3 regions of the Pantoea sp. SM3640 genome follow, and region 2 is predicted to be linked to each of the others. Evidence: predicted binding sites of a transcription regulator. Region 2 holds the regulator's gene; each other region holds the start of a gene.
The links. The regulator PhoB, encoded in region 2, activates phosphate uptake and scavenging genes when phosphate is short. The targets are predictions, from matches to a motif close to CTGTCATAAAACTGNCNNAT.
Positions count from the first base shown of each region.

Region 1: a site for PhoB is predicted at 5,186-5,205, ahead of pstS (phosphate ABC transporter substrate-binding protein PstS). Genes of this name have one in related genera too.
Region 3: a site for PhoB is predicted at 1,973-1,992, ahead of pitA (inorganic phosphate transporter PitA). Genes of this name have one in related genera too.

Region 1 is NZ_CP064872.1:3,854,890-3,861,090, forward strand. It holds gene IV493_RS17810 (MFS transporter) at 1-423, opposite strand, end outside; gene phoU (phosphate signaling complex protein PhoU) at 531-1,265, opposite strand; gene pstB (phosphate ABC transporter ATP-binding protein PstB) at 1,283-2,056, opposite strand; gene pstA (phosphate ABC transporter permease PstA) at 2,101-2,991, opposite strand; gene pstC (phosphate ABC transporter permease PstC) at 2,988-3,950, opposite strand; gene pstS (phosphate ABC transporter substrate-binding protein PstS) at 4,037-5,080, opposite strand; gene glmS (glutamine--fructose-6-phosphate transaminase (isomerizing)) at 5,246-6,201, opposite strand, start outside.
Region 2 is NZ_CP064872.1:2,912,018-2,918,218, reverse strand. It holds gene IV493_RS13665 (AAA family ATPase) at 1-3,104, opposite strand, end outside; gene sbcD (exonuclease subunit SbcD) at 3,101-4,300, opposite strand; gene phoB (phosphate response regulator transcription factor PhoB) at 4,498-5,187, shown strand; gene phoR (phosphate regulon sensor histidine kinase PhoR) at 5,202-6,201, shown strand, end outside.
Region 3 is NZ_CP064872.1:94,913-101,113, reverse strand. It holds gene IV493_RS00460 (aldo/keto reductase) at 1-708, shown strand, start outside; gene IV493_RS00455 (NAD(P)/FAD-dependent oxidoreductase) at 716-1,900, opposite strand; gene pitA (inorganic phosphate transporter PitA) at 2,144-3,646, shown strand; gene uspB (universal stress protein UspB) at 3,684-4,019, opposite strand; gene uspA (universal stress protein UspA) at 4,435-4,872, shown strand; gene IV493_RS00435 (hypothetical protein) at 5,314-5,556, shown strand; gene rsmJ (16S rRNA (guanine(1516)-N(2))-methyltransferase RsmJ) at 5,746-6,201, opposite strand, start outside.

The DNA.
Region 1 (6,201 bases), 940 kb from region 2:
TGAGGCGCGGTTACGCTTCTCAGCAGGCCAGGCTTCGGCAATCAGCGCCATGCCGATACCGAATTCGCCACCCAGGCCCACACCTGCCAGCGTTCGCCAGGCGAGCAGGTCCCAGTAGCCCTGCGCCACCGCGCACAGGCCGGTAAAGATCGAGAAGACCAGAATCGTGACGGTCAGCATGCGGATACGGCCATAACGGTCGCTGAGATGACCGAAGACGATGCCACCGATAACCGCGCCAATCAGCGTCCATGTCACCAGCGATCCCGCCTGTGATGGATTGAGCGCCAGCGAAACACTGATAGCCGGCAGCATAAAGCCGAGTATCAGCAGGTCAAATCCATCCATGGCATAACCGCTGACCGCAGCCAGCATCGCTTTGCCCGGCGTTACGCCCGGCTTAGATTGGGGAGAAGGGGACATCGTTGCGCACCTCTGAAAGAAAAGTGCCGCAATTATAAAGAGAGTTCAGGATGTGACCAATTGAAAAGGCTTATCCCTGCGCCGCTCCGGCACAGGGATAAGATGGATCAGGAAGGGCGGTTGCTGCCATCGTCACCTGACAGTAATTCATCGAGCCGATCTCCACCCACGTGACGGAAATCCTGACCTTTGACGAAGTAGAAGATAATTTCGCAGATGTTCTGGCAGCGATCGCCGATGCGCTCAATCGCGCGGGCGCAGAACAGCGCTGTCAGCACGCTGGGAATCGTGCGCGGATCTTCCATCATGTAGGTCATCAGCTGGCGCACAATGCCTTCGTACTCTTTATCCACCTTTTTGTCTTCACGGTAGATAGTGATCGCTTCATTGAGATCCATTCGCGCGAAAGCGTCCAGCACATCATGCAGCATCTGCACGGTGTGACGACCCAGCGACTCAAGGCTCACCAGCAGGGGAAGATGCTGCTGACCAAACTTCTCCAGCGCCGTGCGGCTGATTTTCTCCGCTACGTCACCAATGCGCTCCAGCTCGGAAATGGTTTTGATGATCGCCATCACCAGCCGCAAATCGATCGCGGTTGGCTGACGTTTGGCGATGATGCGCACGCAGGCTTCATCAATCTCCACTTCCATCATATTGACCTTCTGGTCGCCGTCGATCACCCGCTGCGCCAGCTCGCCATCCAGATTATGCATGGCGGTAATCGCATCGGTCAGTTGCTGCTCGACCATGCCGCCCATGATCATTACCTGAGTTCGGATATGCTCCAGTTCGGCATTGAACTGACCGGAGATGTGCTTATTCAGATTCAGATTATCCATGTCGATCTCCTGTCAGATCAGCCGTAGCGGCCAGTAATGTAGTCTTCGGTTTGTTTCTGCGCGGGCTTGGTGAACAGCGTGTCGGTGTCGCTGAACTCAATCAGTTCGCCCAGATACATGAAAGCAGTATGGTCAGAGCAGCGTGCCGCCTGCTGCATATTGTGCGTCACGATCACCACGGTATAGTCCTGCTTCAGCTCGGTGATCAGCTCCTCAATACGGCCAGTGGAGATGGGATCCAGTGCGGAGCAGGGCTCATCCAGCAGTAAGACTTCCGGCCGAATCGCGATGCCACGCGCAATGCACAACCGCTGCTGCTGGCCGCCGGAGAGACTGTAACCGCTCTGATGCAGCTTGTCTTTGGTTTCATTCCACAGCGCCGCTTTGGTCAGCGCCCACTGGACGCGCTCATCCATATCGGCACGCGACAGCTTTTCAAACAGGCGGACGCCAAAGGCGATGTTGTCATAGATCGACATCGGGAACGGCGTCGGCTTCTGGAATACCATGCCGACGCGGGCGCGCAGCAGCGCAATATCCTGCTGTGTCGCCAGAATGTTTTCGCCATCCAGCAGAATGTCCCCTTCGGCCCGCTGCTCCGGATAGAGCGAGTACATCTTATTGAAGGTACGTAGCAGGGTCGACTTACCACAGCCCGATGGGCCGATAAACGCGGTGACCTGATTCTTAGCGATATCCAGGTTAATGTTCTTCAGCGCATGAAACTTGCCGTAATAGAAGTTCAGATTACGGACCTGAATTTTATCGGCTGTTGCTGTCGCGATACTCATAATTAATCTCTCTTATTCGGCGCCGCGCAGGGCCACGCCGGAAGTTAACCGTGTTTACCTTTGGCGAAAATCACCCGTGCCACAATATTCAGCAGCAGCACGCAGAGGGTAATGATCAGCACGCCCGCCCAGGCCAGGCTCTGCCATTCGGCGAACGGGCTCATGGCGAACTTAAAAATGGTGACCGGCAGGTTTGCCAGCGGCTGCATCATGTCGGTGCTCCAGAACTGGTTCGACAGCGCCGTAAACAGCAGCGGAGCCGTTTCCCCTGCGATGCGGGCAATCGCCAGCAGCACGCCGGTGATGATGCCCGAGACCGAGGCTTTCAGGGTGATGGCCGAAATCATCTTCCACTTGGGCGTGCCAAGCGCATAAGCCGCTTCACGCATGCTGTCTGGCACCAGCCGCAGCATATTTTCGGTGGTACGAATCACAATCGGCACCTGCAGCAGCGCCAGCGCAATTACCCCGGCCCAGCCGGAGAAGTGCTGCATCTGGGACACCACCAGGGTGTAGACGAACAAGCCGACCACAATGGAGGGGGCAGAAAGCAGAATGTCGTTAATAAAGCGGATCACTTCTGACAGGGCCGATTTGCGCCCATATTCCGCCAGATAAATCCCGGCCATGATGCCCAGCGGCGTGCCGAAAAAGGTCGACCAGAAAATCAGCAAGCCACTGCCTGCCAGGGCATTCGCCAGCCCGCCGCCCGCCGTATTCGGTGGTGGCGTTGATTCGGTGAACAGGGACCATGACAGCCCATCCACGCCACGCGATACGGTGGTGAAAAGGATCCACACCAGCCAGAACAGGCCAAACGCCATGGTCAGCAGCGACAGCGTCAGTGCAATTTTATTTTTCGTGCTGCGCCAGGACTGCATTTTACGACGTGATGCGTCCAGTTCGGCGCGCGCCTGAATTTCAATCGTGGTCATGAGCGCGCTCCTTCACTTTTCGCCAGTCGCATAATCATCAGCTTTGAAATCGCCAGTACGATAAAGGTAATCACAAACAGGATCAGGCCCAGCTCCATCAGCGCGGCGACATGGACACCCGATTCCGCTTCCGCAAACTCGTTGGCCAGCGCCGAGGTGATGCTGTTACCCGGCATAAACAGCGACGGGCTGTCGAGCTGGTAGGTGTTGCCGATAATAAAGGTCACTGCCATGGTTTCACCCAGCGCACGACCCAGTCCCAGCATTACGCCGCCAATCACACCGTTTTTGGTAAATGGCAGGACGATGCGCCAGATCACTTCCCAGGTGGTGCAGCCGATGCCGTAGGCTGACTCTTTCATCATTACCGGGGTCTGCTCAAAGACGTCGCGCATCACCGAGGCGATGTAGGGGATGATCATGATCGCCAGAATCACTCCCGCCGCGAGGATACCGATACCGAAAGCGGGGCCGGAAAAGAGCTCGCCGACAATCGGAATACCCGACATCACGTCGTTAACCGGTGTCTGGAAATATTCGGCAAACAGTGGTGCGAAGACAAACAGGCCCCACATGCCGTAAACGATGCTCGGAATTGCTGCCAGCAGCTCAATGGCGGTACCCAGCGGGCGACGCAGCCAGCCTGGCGCGAGTTCAGTCAGGAACAGCGCGATACCAAAACTCACCGGCACGGCGATAATCAGGGCGATAATGGAGGTCACAAGGGTGCCGTAGATCGGAACCAGTGCGCCAAATTGTTCGTTGGGCGCATCCCAGGTTTTGGTCCACAAAAAGGCGAAACCAAACTTCTGGATGCTGGGCCACGAGGAGATGATCAGGGAGACAATAATGCCGCCCATCAGTAACAGCACAATCAGCGCAGCCAGCCTGACCAGCGCGCCAAAAATTCTGTCACCTTGTTTGCCTGGGGCTTTGAATGCCGGCTTCGTTGCAGCCATAGAAGTCTCAGTCTTCAGAAGTTATCAGGGCGGCATGAGCCGCCCGTTGGGTCTGACCGGACAGCCGTCCGGCCAGGGTCGGTCAATTACTGATAAAGCGCTTTACCAGAACTGTCTTTGATGTTGGCTTTCCAGGCGGCGCGAATCTGCTCGGTCACGCTCTCTGGCAGCGCAGCATAATCCAGCGCTGTAGCGGTTTTGCTGCCGCTTTTGTAAGCCCAGTCGAAGAACTTCAGTACTTCAGCGCCTTTAGCCGCATTCGCCTGATCTTTGTAGATCAGAATGAAGGTGGTTGAGGAGATTGGCCAGGCATCCGCGCCCTTCTGGAAGGTCAGATCCTGCGCGAACGATTTGCTCCAGTCAGCGCCTTTCGCGGCATTACTGAAGCTGGTTTCGCTTGGCGCGACCGCTTTACCATCGGCATCGATCAGTTTGGTGTAGGTCAGGTTGTTCTGTTTGGCGTAGGCGTATTCCACATAGCCGATTGAACCCGGCAGACGCTGAACAAATGCAGCGACGCCGTCGTTGCCTTTACCGCCCAGACCCACCGGCCAGTTAACAGTGTTGCCTTTACCGATTTTGCTGTTCCAGTCCTGGTTTACCTTCGCCAGATAGCTGGTGAAGACGAACGAGGTGCCTGAACCATCAGCGCGACGCACCACGTTGATGTTGGTCTCTGGCAGTTTCACGCCCGGGTTAAGTTTGGCAATCGCCGGGTCGTTCCACTTTTTGATGGTGCCGAGGTAGATATCCCCCACAGTTTTGCCATCCAGCGTCAGCTGGCCTGACTTGATGCCCGGCAGGTTAACCGCCAGTACCACACCACCGATCACGGTAGGGAACTGGAACAGACCATTTTTCTGCAGATCTTCATCTTTCATTGGCGCATCGGACGCACCGAAATCAACGGTTTTGGCAATGATCTGTTTCACGCCGCCAGATGAACCGATGCCCTGGTAGTTAATTTTGCTACCGGTGGCTTGCTGATATTCTGCTGCCCACTTGGCATAAACCGGCGCCGGGAACGTCCCGCCTGCACCGGTGAGATCGGTGGCCGCAAAAGCAGATACCGCGCTTACGGCGAAGGTGGTGGCGAGGATTCGGGCTACGGTGCTACGCATCAGTGTCATATTCCCTCCAGGGGAGAAAAGTCAGGCTAGGGGCCGTTTTAGTAAGAGTCTGTGATTGCTGCAGGAGGGAAAATAGGACAGTTTGATGACAGTGAAATGTACGAAATATGACAGTTATATGACAAAGGGCCAGAATGAAGTGGGCCCGCGACGGGGCCCACCAGGTTATTCCACGGTAACCGATTTTGCCAGGTTACGCGGCTGATCGACGTCGGTGCCTTTGATCAGGGCAACGTGATAGGAGAGTAACTGCAACGGCACGGTGTAGAAGATCGGCGCAATCACCTCTTCAACATGCGGCAGCGGGATAATCTTCATCCCGTCACTGTCGCTGAAACCCGCATCCTGATCGGCAAACACATAGAGCAGGCCGCCGCGTGCGCGCACCTCTTCGATGTTGGATTTCAGCTTCTCCAGCAGTTCGTTGTTAGGTGCCACTACGATCACCGGCATGTCCGCATCAATCAGCGCCAGCGGGCCATGTTTCAGCTCGCCTGCGGCGTAGGCTTCCGCATGAATGTAGGAGATCTCCTTGAGCTTCAGCGCCCCTTCCATGGCAATCGGGTATTGATCGCCACGGCCCAGGAACAGCGCGTGATGCTTGTCAGAGAAGCCTTCGGCCAGATTCTCAATCAGCTTATCCTGCGCCAGCATCTGCTCAATCCGGTTCGGCAACGCCTGCAGGGCATGAACGATCTCATGCTCAGTCTCCACAGACATCCCTTTCAGACGACCCAGTTTCGCCACCAGCATCAGCAGCACCGCTAACTGAGTGGTGAACGCTTTGGTGGAGGCGACGCCGATTTCGGTGCCCGCTTTGGTCATCAGTGCCAGGTCAGATTCCCGCACCAGTGACGAACCCGCCACGTTGCAGACGGCCAGCGACCCCAGGTAGCCCAGCTGTTTCGAGAGACGCAGCGCTGCCAGGGTATCTGCCGTTTCACCCGACTGTGACAGGGTGATCAGCAGGCTGTTTTTGCGCACCGCTGACTTGCGATAGCGGAACTCTGAGGCGATCTCCACGTCACAGGGGATATTTGCCAGCGACTCAAACCAGTAGCGTGACACCATCCCGGAATTATAAGAGGTGCCGCAGGCGATAATCTGGATATGCTCCACCT
Region 2 (6,201 bases):
GCGTCGCTGTGCAGCTGCTGCTGAATCTGACCCTGCTGGCTGGCGTTGTCGCGCAGGGCCAGCCGTAACTGCTCCAGCTGCTGCGCCAGTGCTTCGGCGGATTCCGGCATCGCATCGGGTTTCGCCTGCTGATGAACGCTGAGCCGCTGCTGCAGATCCGCTAGTCGCGCCTGCTGCTGCTGGCATTGCTGATCGAGCTGCTGCAGCTGCTGACGCAGTTGCAGCGCAGTCTGCTCATCCAGCAGCGCCGCGCGCAGGCTGGTTTCATCGATAAATCCGGCGCTCTCCAGTGCCTGCTGCAGCGTGCTTTCCGCCTCTGCCAGTTTGCCGCTGAGCGTCTGACGCTGATTTTCCAGCCCCGACAGCTCACCCTGCAGGCGACTGACCTCGGCCTGCGCCTGCTGCAGGGCGGTGAGCTGCTGTGCCAGCTGTTCATCAGCGTGCTGAACGCGGGCCTGCAGCTGCTGACGGGCGTTGGCGACATCGCGATCGCCAAACAGCGCCAGACGGGCACGACGCATTTCGCTGAGCTGCGCCTGGCTCTGCTGCTGCTGCTGCTGACGGGTGGCGAGCTGCTGCTGTTCCTGCTCTGCCTGTTGTTGCAGGGCAGTGAGCTGGGTTTCCCCTTTTAACAGCTGCGGCTGCAGGTTAGCGAGCAACTGCTCACTTTCCTGCCAGCGCTGCCAGCGCCGCTGTTGCTCCGCCAGCCACGCATCGCGATCGGCAGCATCGGGCAGGGCAAGATGGTGCGCGCTGAACTGCTGCTCCAGACGGCTCTGCAACTGCTCCCAGGCCTGCTGTTCCTGCTGCTGACGCTGTTGCAGCGCATCCAGTGCCTGTTGCAGGCTGGTCAGCGACTGCTGCGCCAGCTGTTCGGCCTGCTGGTGCTGCTGCCAGGCCTGTAGTTGCTGAAGATGGTGATCTTTCGCAGCCTGACGCGCCTGTTCAGCGGCCTCCTGAGCCTGTCGCTGCTGCTCAAGCTGACTTTCACGGTCGCTTTGCTGCTGCTGCCACGTGGCTAAGGCCTCGCGATCGGCAAGCGGGATGGTAAGTGCCAGCTCACCGCTCAGCGCCTGCCATTGCTGCTCAAGCTGCTCAAGCTGTTGCTGCATCCCGGCGATTTCATCGCGCAGGGCCTGCTGCTGCACTACTGACTGCTTCAGCTGTTCATTTTTTGCCGTGCCCGCTTCACGCAGTGCCTCGGTTTGCTGCTGCAGCGCAGCCCGGCGCTGCTGGTTAGCACTCACTTCCAGTGTGCTGTAGGCCTCAACGGCGGGATGGGTGCAGGAGCCGCACAGCGGGCAGGGCTGATCGGCGGTGAGCCGGGCGCGGTAATCGCTGAGGTCGACAATCTGCTGCTCCAGCGCGCAGATTTTTTCGACATCATCCAGCTGCTGTTTTTCGCGTTTCCACGTCTCGCGCAGGCTCTGGAGTTCCGCTTCACTCTGCTGATGCGCTTTTTCCAGCGCGCTCAGCCTTTGCTGGCGCTGGCCCAGCTGCTGGTGCAGCGGCTGCCACTGCGTTGAGAGCAGCAGCAGTTGCTGACGCGCCGGACGGCTGTTCTGCAACTGGCTTAATGCCTGCCGCAGTGCGGCAGGCGGATGCTGCTCCTGAAGCGAAGTGAGTACCTGCTCCGCCTGCGACAGCGCCTGGCGGGCCTGTTGATCTGACAACTGGCGCGGCAGTGCCTGTTGTGCCTCTTGTTGCTGTTTCGCCTGTTGCGCATCGATCTGTTGCTGCTGCTGTTCGCGCTGTTGCGTCAGTCCCGCCAGTGTCGCCTCGCGCTGTGCCAGCAGGGCAAAGTTCTCCTGCCATACCGGCAGCGAAGCGCCCCAGTGCGCCAGATCGGCCAGCTGCTCGCGTAACTGATGCTGTTCGGCAATCGCCTGCTGCCAGGCCGCGACCTGCTGCTTCTGCTGCGTCAGGCTGGCCTGGGTCTGGTCGGCATGCTGCTGCTGCCGGGCATTTTCCTGCTGCTGCTCTGCAAGCTGTTGCTGCAGCGTCGTGATGTGCTGATCCAGCGGCAGCACCTGTTCCGTCAGCAGGTTCTCCTGCTGCTGCTGTTCCTGCTGCGCCAGCTGGCGGGCGGTCTGAGCGGCCGCATAATTCTGCTGATGCTGCTGCTGCTGGTTCTGCGCCTGCTGCTGCGCCGCGGTAAGCTGCTGATAGCGGCTCTCAGCCTGCTGCTGTTCACTGCGCAATGTGTCACGCTGCTGCAGTTTAATCCTCAGTTTTTCAGCCGGTTCGCTGCGAGCCAGCCGCTGGCGGTCGGTTTCAGCCGCCTGTGACGCGGCCTGTGCCTGCTGTAGCGCCGCTTCAGCCTGCGCACTCTCCTGCTGTAACTGCTGTGCCTGTTGCTGCCACTGCTGCTGTTGCTGCGCCTGCTGATAATCCGCGCTGAGCTGCTGTTCAGCCCTGGTCAGATCGCTAAACTGCTGTTGCAGCGCGTCGCGGGCATCGCTATCCAGCAGCGCCATCGCTCCCGCCTGGCTGCGCAGCAAATCCAGCTGGGTTTTCGCCTCTTTATGACGCTCGTAGATGGCTGCGGAAATCAGGCCGTAAATTTCGGTGCCGGTCAGCTCCTCCAGCAGTTCGGCGCGTTCACTGGCTTTCGCGTTGAGAAAGGCGGCGAATTGTCCCTGTGACAGCATCATTGAGCGGGTGAAGCGTTCGAAATCAAGACCTGACAGGGTTTCGATCAGCTTCAGCTTGTCACCGACCTTATCGGCAACAATGGTGTTGTCGTCACAGCGCGCCAGCTCAACGCGCGGCGCCTGTAGCTTGCCGTCAGCGGTGCCGCGCGCGCGGTTCTGGCTCCAGAAAGCGCGCCAGGCTTCACCTTTGATCTCAAACTCGACCTCAGCCAGACATTCTGCGCAGTCGCGGGTCATCAGCGCATTCTGGCTCTGGGAAATCGCGCCCAGGCGCGGCGTCTGGTGATAGAGCGCCAGGCAGATGGCGTCCAGCAAGGTGGTTTTACCGGCTCCGGTGGCCCCGGTTATCGCAAACAGGCCGTTGCTGGCAAAGGGTTCGGCGCGGAAGTCGATGAACCATTCACCGCGCAGGGCATTGAGGTTTTTAAACCGTAGCGTAAGGATCTTCATTGGGTCTCTTCCATGGCGGCCAGCGTCTGGTGAAACAGCGTGGTCATCTCGTCGATTTGCGCCGGTTGCAGCTCCTCATCCAGCGCCAGGCGGCGGGCAAAGACCTCTTCCACCTTCAGCTCACTCAGCGTTTCGTTGTCGAGCCGCGCCAGGCTCTGCTGCCGCTGTTCACGGCTGCGGCGCAGCAGCAAGACTTCGACCGGCAGCGTAGCGGTCAGGGTTTCGACCTGACGTTGCAGATCACTGAGGTACTCCTGAGTGGTGACTTCGATATCGAGCCAGGTCGGTTTTTCCTGCTCTGCCGAACTGAAGGCATTTAGCTGTTCCGCTATCTGCGCCAGCGACCCTTTCAGCACCTGCATCGGCTGCGCCTGTGGCACCATCAGCGGCGTGACTGACTGCAGGCCGCTGGCCGCCAGCTCCAGCAGGAAGACGCTTTTTTCAGTCCCCAGCTCATCAAAGCTCAGCGGAATCGGCGAGCCGCTGTAGCGGATATGCTCGCTGCCCGCCACGCGCTGGGCGCGATGAATATGGCCGAGCGCAATATAATCAGCAGCGGGAAACGCGCTGGCGGGAAACGCATCCAGCGTGCCGATATAGATGTCACGCACTGAATCGCTCTGGCTGACGCCAACGGTGGTGAGATGCCCGGTAGCAATGACGGGCAGCGCATAGCCCAGCGCCTGGGCGGCGGCAAAACGCTGCTGATAGTGGTGGGCAATCGCCTCCAGCAGCGAGGTCTGCTTGTCGCGTCCCGACTGACCCGCCCGGCTGCGCAGGATATCGCGCGGGCGCAGATAGGGAATGGCGCACAGCAGCGCGCCCGGCTCGCCCTGGCGGGTGTTGAGCAGCAGCACATCATCCTGCGCCTGCGGGGTGGCGATCACCCGCGTGTTGAGGCAGGCCAGCAATTCGCGTGACTCATTCAGCGTTGCCACGGAATCGTGGTTACCCGCCAGCACAATCAGCTGACAGCCCGCAGGCTGCAGTGCCACCACGAAGCGGTTAAACATCTCGCGGGCGTAGCTGGGCGGCGTACCGGTATCAAACAGGTCGCCTGCAATAATCAGCGCATCCACCTGATGCTGTTCAATCTGGATCAACAGCCAGTCGAGAAACGCCTGATGTTCCGCCGCCCGACTTTTGTTGTAGAAGAACTGCCCCAGATGCCAGTCCGCAGTATGAATGATGCGCATGATGAGTCCCTGCCGTTGTGATTCGCCGGGCGATTATACTGGCTCTGCGGCCAAAGCAAAAAAATGTCGCTGCGCTGTCATAAATGATTACCAGTGAGGTTACAGGCAGGTTATGTTTTTCATAAAAGTGTCACAAATCTGACGCATAATGGCGCCGCGAATCTCAGTGACAGCCGTCATAATCAGCAGGAGTAATAATGGCTAAGCGCATTTTGGTTGTGGAGGATGAAGCCCCCATCCGTGAAATGTTGTGTTTTGTTCTGGAGCAGAACGACTATCAGCCAATCGAGGCGGAAGATTATGACAGCGCCGTTGGCAAGCTGATTGAACCCTGGCCCGATCTGATTTTGCTGGACTGGATGTTACCCGGTGGCAGCGGGATTCAGTTTATCAAGCATCTGAAGCGCGAGGCGATGACCCGCGATATCCCGGTGATGATGCTGACCGCGCGCGGCGAAGAGGAAGATCGGGTACGTGGCCTGGAAGTGGGCGCCGATGATTACATTACCAAGCCGTTTTCACCTAAAGAGCTGATGGCGCGGATCAAAGCGGTAATGCGCCGCATTTCGCCGATGGCAGTGGAAGAGGTGATTGAGATGCAGGGGCTGAGTCTGGATCCCTCCTCACATCGCGTGATGTCCGAAACCACGCCGCTGGAGATGGGCCCCACCGAATATAAGTTGCTGCACTTCTTTATGACGCACCCGGAGCGTGTCTACAGCCGCGAACAGCTGCTGAACCACGTCTGGGGCACCAATGTGTATGTGGAGGATCGCACTGTCGATGTTCACATTCGCCGTTTACGTAAAGCGCTGGAAGTCTCCGGCCACGATCGCATGGTACAAACCGTCCGTGGAACAGGGTATCGTTTCTCTGCCCGCTACTAAACGGAGCCTTTACCGTGCTGGAACGCCTCTCCTGGAAGAGATTACTGACAGAACTGCTGCTGGCCTGTCTGCCTGCGGCGCTGCTGGGTCTGCTGTTTGGCGGCCTGCCCTGGTGGCTGCTGCTGAGCGTGGTCATGGTGTTGTTGTGGCATTTCCACAATCTGATGCGGCTGTCGCACTGGCTGTGGCTCGACCGCACCATGACGCCACCGACCGGGCGTGCCAGCTGGGAACCGCTGTTTTATGGGCTTTACCAGATGCAGCTGCGCAACCGGCGGCGGCGGCGTGAACTCGGTAATCTGATTAAGCGTTTTCGCAGCGGGGCCGAATCGCTGCCGGATGCGGTGATCCTGACCACGGAAGAGGGCACTATTTTCTGGTGTAACGGCCTGGCGCAGCAGCATCTGGGCCTGCGCTGGCCGGAAGATAATGGCCAGAATATCCTCAATCTGCTGCGTTACCCGGAGTTCTCCCGCTATCTGCGCCAGCGCGATTTTGACAAGCCGCTGACGCTGGTGCTGAACAACAAACTTCACATGGAATTCCGCGTCATGCCCTATAGCGAAGGGCAGTGGCTTCTGGTGGCGCGTGATGTGACGCAGATGCATCAGCTGGAAGGGGCGCGCCGCAACTTCTTTGCCAACGTCAGCCATGAGTTACGCACGCCGCTCACCGTGCTGCAGGGCTATCTGGAGATGATGAATGACTCGGTGATGAGCGAGCCGTCGCGCAGCAAAGCGCTGCACACCATGTCGGAGCAGACGCGCCGCATGGACAGTCTGGTGAAACAGCTGCTGACGCTGTCGCGCATCGAAGCCGCGCCCGCGATCGATCTCAAAGAGAAGGTCGATGTGCCGGTGATGCTGAAGCTGCTGCAGCATGAGGCGGCGACGCTGAGTGGCGGTCGTCACGATATTCATTTCCATACCGATCCCCATCTGAAAGTGTTCGGCAACGACGAACAGCTGCGCAGTGCTATTTCCAATCTGGTGTACAACGCGGTGAATCACACGC
Region 3 (6,201 bases), 1.2 Mb from region 2:
GGCTACAACGCCGAAAATCTCAACGCCTTTATCGATCGCTCACGTGAAAATCTGCAGACCGAAACGCTGGATCTGGTGCAGCTGCACTGCCCGCCGACCGAGGTCTACTACAACCCGGACGTCTTCGCGGTGATGGATGAGATGGTGGCCGCCGGAAAAATCCGTCACTACGGTGTTTCCGTTGAGAAAGTCGAGGAAGGGCTGAAGGCGCTGGAATTTCCCAACGTCTCGTCGATTCAGCTGATCTACAACATTTTCCGCCAGCGTCCGGCGGAACTGCTACTGCGTGAGGCGAAACGCCGTGATGTGGCGATCATCGCCCGTGTGCCACTGGCGTCAGGTCTGCTGACCGGTAAAATGAATGCCGACAGCGTGTTTGCCGCTGACGACCATCGCACCTTTAACCGCAATGGCGAAGCGTTCGATAAGGGCGAGACCTTCTCCGGCGTGCCGTATGAGGTGGCGCTGGAAGCGGTTGAGGAGATTCGCCGCTTCGTCACCGGGGACACCACCATGGCGATGTTTGCGCTGCGCTGGATCCTGATGAACGAAGATGTCAGCGTGGTGATTCCTGGCGCGAAAAATCGCGAACAGGCTGAAGCCAATGCCCGCGCCAGCGATGTCGATGCGCTCTCTGAGGAGACGATGGCAGCGCTGAAGCAGATCTATCAGGAGAAGATCGCGCCTCACGTCCATCAGCGCTGGTAAACGCGCGTTACAACGCCTGGGCACAGGCCCAGGCGGAACTCCAGGCCCACTGGAAGTTATAGCCGCCCAGCCAGCCGGTGACATCGGCCACTTCGCCAATAAAGTAAAGCCCCGGCACCGCACGCGCCTCCATGGTTTTCGAGGAGAGCTGCGTCGTATCCACGCCGCCCAGCGTTACTTCCGCCGTACGATAGCCCTCTGTGCCGTTTGGCTGGATGCGCCAGGCGTGCAGCGTCTGCGCCAGCTCAGTTTGCTGTTTGCTGTTGAGCTGCTTCAGCGTGATGTCCGGCACCACCTTCAGCGCCTGCAGGACTTCCACCAGGCGCTTCGGCAGAATTTTCGCCAGGCTGTTTTTCAGGCTGAGATTCGGATGTGTTTCACGCTGTGCCGTCAGAAACGCCTCAAGCGGTGTGGCGGGCGACAGATCGATAGTGACGAATTCACCCGGCTGCCAGTAGCTGGAAATCTGCAATACCGCCGGACCGGACAGGCCGCGATGGGTGAAGAGCATCGCCTCTTTGAAGCGGGTGCCATCCTGCGCATCAATCGTGGTCTCCAGCGCCACGCCTGACAGCGTCTGCAGCTGCTCCAGCAGCGGCTTGTGCAGAGTAAAAGGCACCAGCGCCGCCCGCGTCGGAAAGACGCTCAGGCCGAACTGCTCCGCAATTTTATAGCCAAATGGCGAAGCCCCCAGACCTGGCATCGACAGGCCGCCGCTGGCGATGACCAGCTTCTCCGCCTGAACCGTACTGCCGTTGAGTTGCAGGGTATAACCGCTTTCATCGCGCGCCACGCTGAGCACTTCACTGCGCAGCCGCAGGGTGACATTGCCCTTGTCACATTCGGCCAGCAGCAGATCGACAATCTGCTGAGCCGAGTCATCACAGAAGAGCTGACCCAGGGTTTTCTCATGCCAGGCAATACCATGACGATTGACCAGATCGATAAAATCCCACTGGGTATAACGCGCCAGCGCCGATTTACAGAAGTGGGGATTGTGCGACAGATAGGCCGCCGGTTCGGTATAGAGGTTGGTGAAGTTGCAGCGGCCACCGCCCGACATCAGAATCTTGCGTCCCGGCTTTTTGCCGTTATCCAGCAGTAACACGCGGCGTCCCCGCTGTCCGGCCTGGGCGGCACAGAACAGACCGGCGGCGCCGGCACCAATGATGATAACGTCAAACTGTTCCACTGCGGTTCACTCACTTAACTGGAAAGGCGCAGATTGTAGTGATCTGCTCACTGAGACGCCAGCGTCAAAAAATTGCCGTAAATGTGTCATATTGTATCTGCTTAATATCTAACCCTTTTTAGCTGAGTTACCCTTCAGCCTTACGACGAAAGGTCAAATTAACGCTATATTTTCCTTTCCCATACAGCACGTTGTCGCGGATAATGCGCCGCGTTCATGTCCTCCAAAAATGGCGTAACGTTTATGCTACATCTGTTTGCTGGTCTAGACCTCAGTACTAGCCTGTTATTGGTTCTTGCCCTGCTGTTTGTATTGTTTTACGAAGCGATCAACGGTTTCCACGACACGGCCAACGCAGTTGCGACGGTCATCTATACGCGTGCCATGCGTGCCCAGCTTGCTGTGGTGATGGCGGGTGTATTCAACTTCCTTGGCGTGCTGCTCGGTGGATTGAGTGTCGCTTACGCTATTGTTCATATGCTTCCCACCGATCTGTTGTTAAATGTTGGATCGGCTCACGGTCTCGCCATGGTGTTTTCTATGCTGCTGGCGGCGATTATCTGGAACCTCGGCACCTGGTATCTCGGTCTGCCGGCCTCAAGCTCCCATACCCTGATCGGCGCCATTATCGGTATCGGTCTGACCAACGCCCTGATGACCGGAACCTCGGTAGTTGATGCACTCAACATCCCGAAAGTCCTGAACATCTTCCTTTCTCTGATCCTGTCGCCGATTGTCGGCCTGGTGATGGCGGGCGGCTTGATCTTCATTCTGCGTCGCTACTGGAGTAATACCAAAAAGCGTGCGCGTATTCATATGACGCCTGCTGACCGCGAGAAGATCGACGGCAAGAAAAAGCCGCCGTTCTGGACCCGTATCGCCCTGATTGTTTCGGCAATTGGCGTGAGCTATTCGCACGGCGCGAATGACGGTCAGAAAGGCATTGGCCTGATCATGCTGGTCCTGATTGGCGTGGCTCCGGCCGGTTTCGTGGTAAATATGAATGCCTCCGGTTATGACATTACGCGTACCCGCGATGCGGTTAATCACCTGGAGCAGTATTACCAGCAGCATAACGCCTCGCTGACGCACATCATCCAGATGGCACCGCCTAAGCTGCCAACGCCGGAAGAAGTGCCAGCGACCAGCCCGCAGGAGTTCCACTGTGACAGCGCACGCGCACTGCAGGCGGTTCAGCGTGCTCAGGTGTTGCTGAATAATCTGCAGAGCTACGATCAGCTGACGGTTGATCAGCGCGGCCAGATGCGTCGTCTGCTGCTGTGTATCTCAGACACCGCCGATAAAGCGGCCCGTCTGGAAGAGACCTCGCCAGATGACAAGCGCTTCCTCAATAAGCTGAAAAGCGACCTGCTTGGCACCATCGAGTATGCGCCGATCTGGATTATTGTGGCCGTCGCGCTGGCGCTGGGCATCGGCACCATGATTGGCTGGCGTCGTGTTGCCACCACCATTGGTGAGAAGATTGGTAAAAAAGGCATGACCTATGCACAGGGCATGTCAGCGCAAGTGACCGCCGCGCTGTCGATTGGCGTCGCCAGCTATACCGGCATGCCAGTCTCCACTACGCATATCCTATCTTCATCGGTAGCCGGTACGATGCTGGTTGACGGGGGCGGACTGCAGAGCCGGACCATCAAGAACATCGCCATGGCGTGGATCTTCACCCTGCCGGTCTGTATTCTGCTGTCAGGTTCGCTCTACTGGATTGCCTTGAAACTGGTGTGATGCCAGCAGACAAAAGGGCGACGTAAGTCGCCCTTTTTTAATGCCAGATCGCCAGCGCCACCAGACTTATCACTACCAGTCCGCACAGTGCACTGGTCAGAAGAAACTGCCCCCGCACCCGCTCGCAGCGCCGGATAAACTCATCGTCATGATGATCAAGATAGCGCTTTGCCCAGATATAGGTGACCAGCCGCACCTGCTTGCTCGGCTGACCGTGAGAGGTGAAGAATCCCGCCCCATCGACATACTGATACAGCAGCGGATCACAGCCCCGTAATACCGCCAGCAGGGCACGCAGCGATGAAAAATAGCGCGCCATATTCACGATACACACCACACAAAGAGCCCAAAAAAGCGCAATAGTGTTGATCATATTCTCCCCCTCCCGACTGGCATCGCAGCAACAGACCCAGCGTCAGACACTGTATCCGCCTGCAGAAAAAACCAGCCACTGAATCACCGGACTGCGAAAATTTTCGACCCCCTGAGCGGCTGCGAACCGGACCGCCTTTTTTCAGTGTAGGAGAATTCTTTACATTTTTTCCAACGATGATTTTCGTTCAGCGCGAGTAAATCTGGCATAGCCTTGATCTTATTCATAAGCCAGGCGGCAACGGCAGCATTTGCAGTGAGAGAAGGCTATACTCAGAACATAACAACATCATCACCTGCAACGCAGGTAGACACTTTGGTGGCGCTCATCGCCCGCTCGCGCAAAGGATTTCGCTAAGCTGTGACGCGGCAGGAACACCGGATGCCATCCTTAATCTCGTGAAAGGAGTTTTATCATGGCTTATAAACACATCCTGATTGCAGTAGACCTTTCTCCCGAAAGTCAGTTACTGGTGGATAAGGCCGTCTCGCTGGCTCGCCCGTACGATGCCAGAATTTCCCTGATTCACGTTGATGTGAATTACTCCGACCTCTACACCGGCCTGATTGATGTCAACTTAGGGGATATGCAGAAGCGCATCTCTGAAGAGACGCATACGGCACTGAAAGGGTTATCAGATGCCGCGGGCTATCCGATCAGCGAGACGCTGAGCGGCAGTGGCGACCTCGGCCAGGTGCTGGTTGATGCGATCAAAAAATATGACGTTGACCTGGTGGTGTGCGGTCATCATCAGGATTTCTGGAGCAAGCTGATGTCTTCAGCTCGTCAGTTGATCAATACCGTGCATATCGACATGCTGATTGTGCCGCTGCGCGATGAAGACGAAGAGTAACCGCTGTTATTAAAGCCGGTGTAAGCCGGCTTTTTATCGGGCTGAATATATTTACTCTTTATTCTGGCTCGCGATTTAAGTTCCTTATTCCCGGACCACGCCACCTGAATTTCTTTTTATTTATAAACATATCCACCAGCCTGACTTTACACAAAACTCAATATATGCTGCTTTATCATTTCTAATCTCCTTTTATATTACCTCCTTTTAGCACTGTAACTACAGTCCTATACATAAATTCAAAGCCATCATTACATTGCTCATTCATCCAGTCGCTAATGATAGAAACTTTATTAATAGCAAAGCGTAATTTATCAAAATCTTACTATAGGAAAAGCTTAATTCATCCGTTATCTTTCGCTGGCTTATCTGCTGCGCAGGCAACGGGTAAAGCAGAGTAATGATTCCCATTATTTAAAAAAACCAATAAGGATATTAAAAATGAGAGAGATTAATCAGACAGAAATTGCTGCCGTTAGCGGCGCGGGCCTGACTGAATTTCTGGGTGAGGTTAATACCGCACTGACTGAAGTATCAGGTTTATACGACACCACCGTCGCATCAATCAAGGAAAGCACTGATCTGGGTCAGACTCTAGGTCTGACCTACAAAGCCATTGGTCTGAACTTCGCCAAAAGCTTTTTGAACGCATTTTCAGGCTTCCTGACTAAATTAGCCGCCTGACCGAATCAGTAACACCGCATTAACGCGACAACGCCCGTGCGGATAATTAAAGCCTGCCTGATAGTATTTCAGGCAGGCTTTTTTATTTAGCAAAAATATTATGCCGGGTCACTTTCAGACCAGGCATACGGAGATAAGCAGCAGGAAAATTATTATGGCCTGAAGCAATCGCTTCAGATCGTCATTCGTCTAAAGCGTACTGACCAGCGGCGTATAAATATCAAAGCGATGGCTTTTCGTCACCACAGCCGCCTGCGTCACGATACCCGCCAGCGGCGGTGCATAGTCTGGCCGTTTGACCACAATCCGTTTCTTCGCCAGCCGCCGGGCCGGTTCCAGTAGCGCATCGGCATCTTCATCCGGCCCTACCAGCGACTGAAAGACCCGCATCTCCTTTTTTACCAGCGCACTTTTCTGGCGATGGGGATACATCGGATCAAGATAGACCACATCCGGCTGCGGCGTAATCTCGCCCAGCGCCTGCGCACTGGCTGCATGAATCAGCGTCAGGCGGTCGCGCAGCCAGGGGCCAATTTCCGCATCCTGATAACCGCGCTGCAGGCCATCTTCCAGCAGCGCAGCCACGACAGGATGGCGTTCCAGCATCCGCACCCGGCAGCCGAGCGCCGCCAGCACAAACGCATC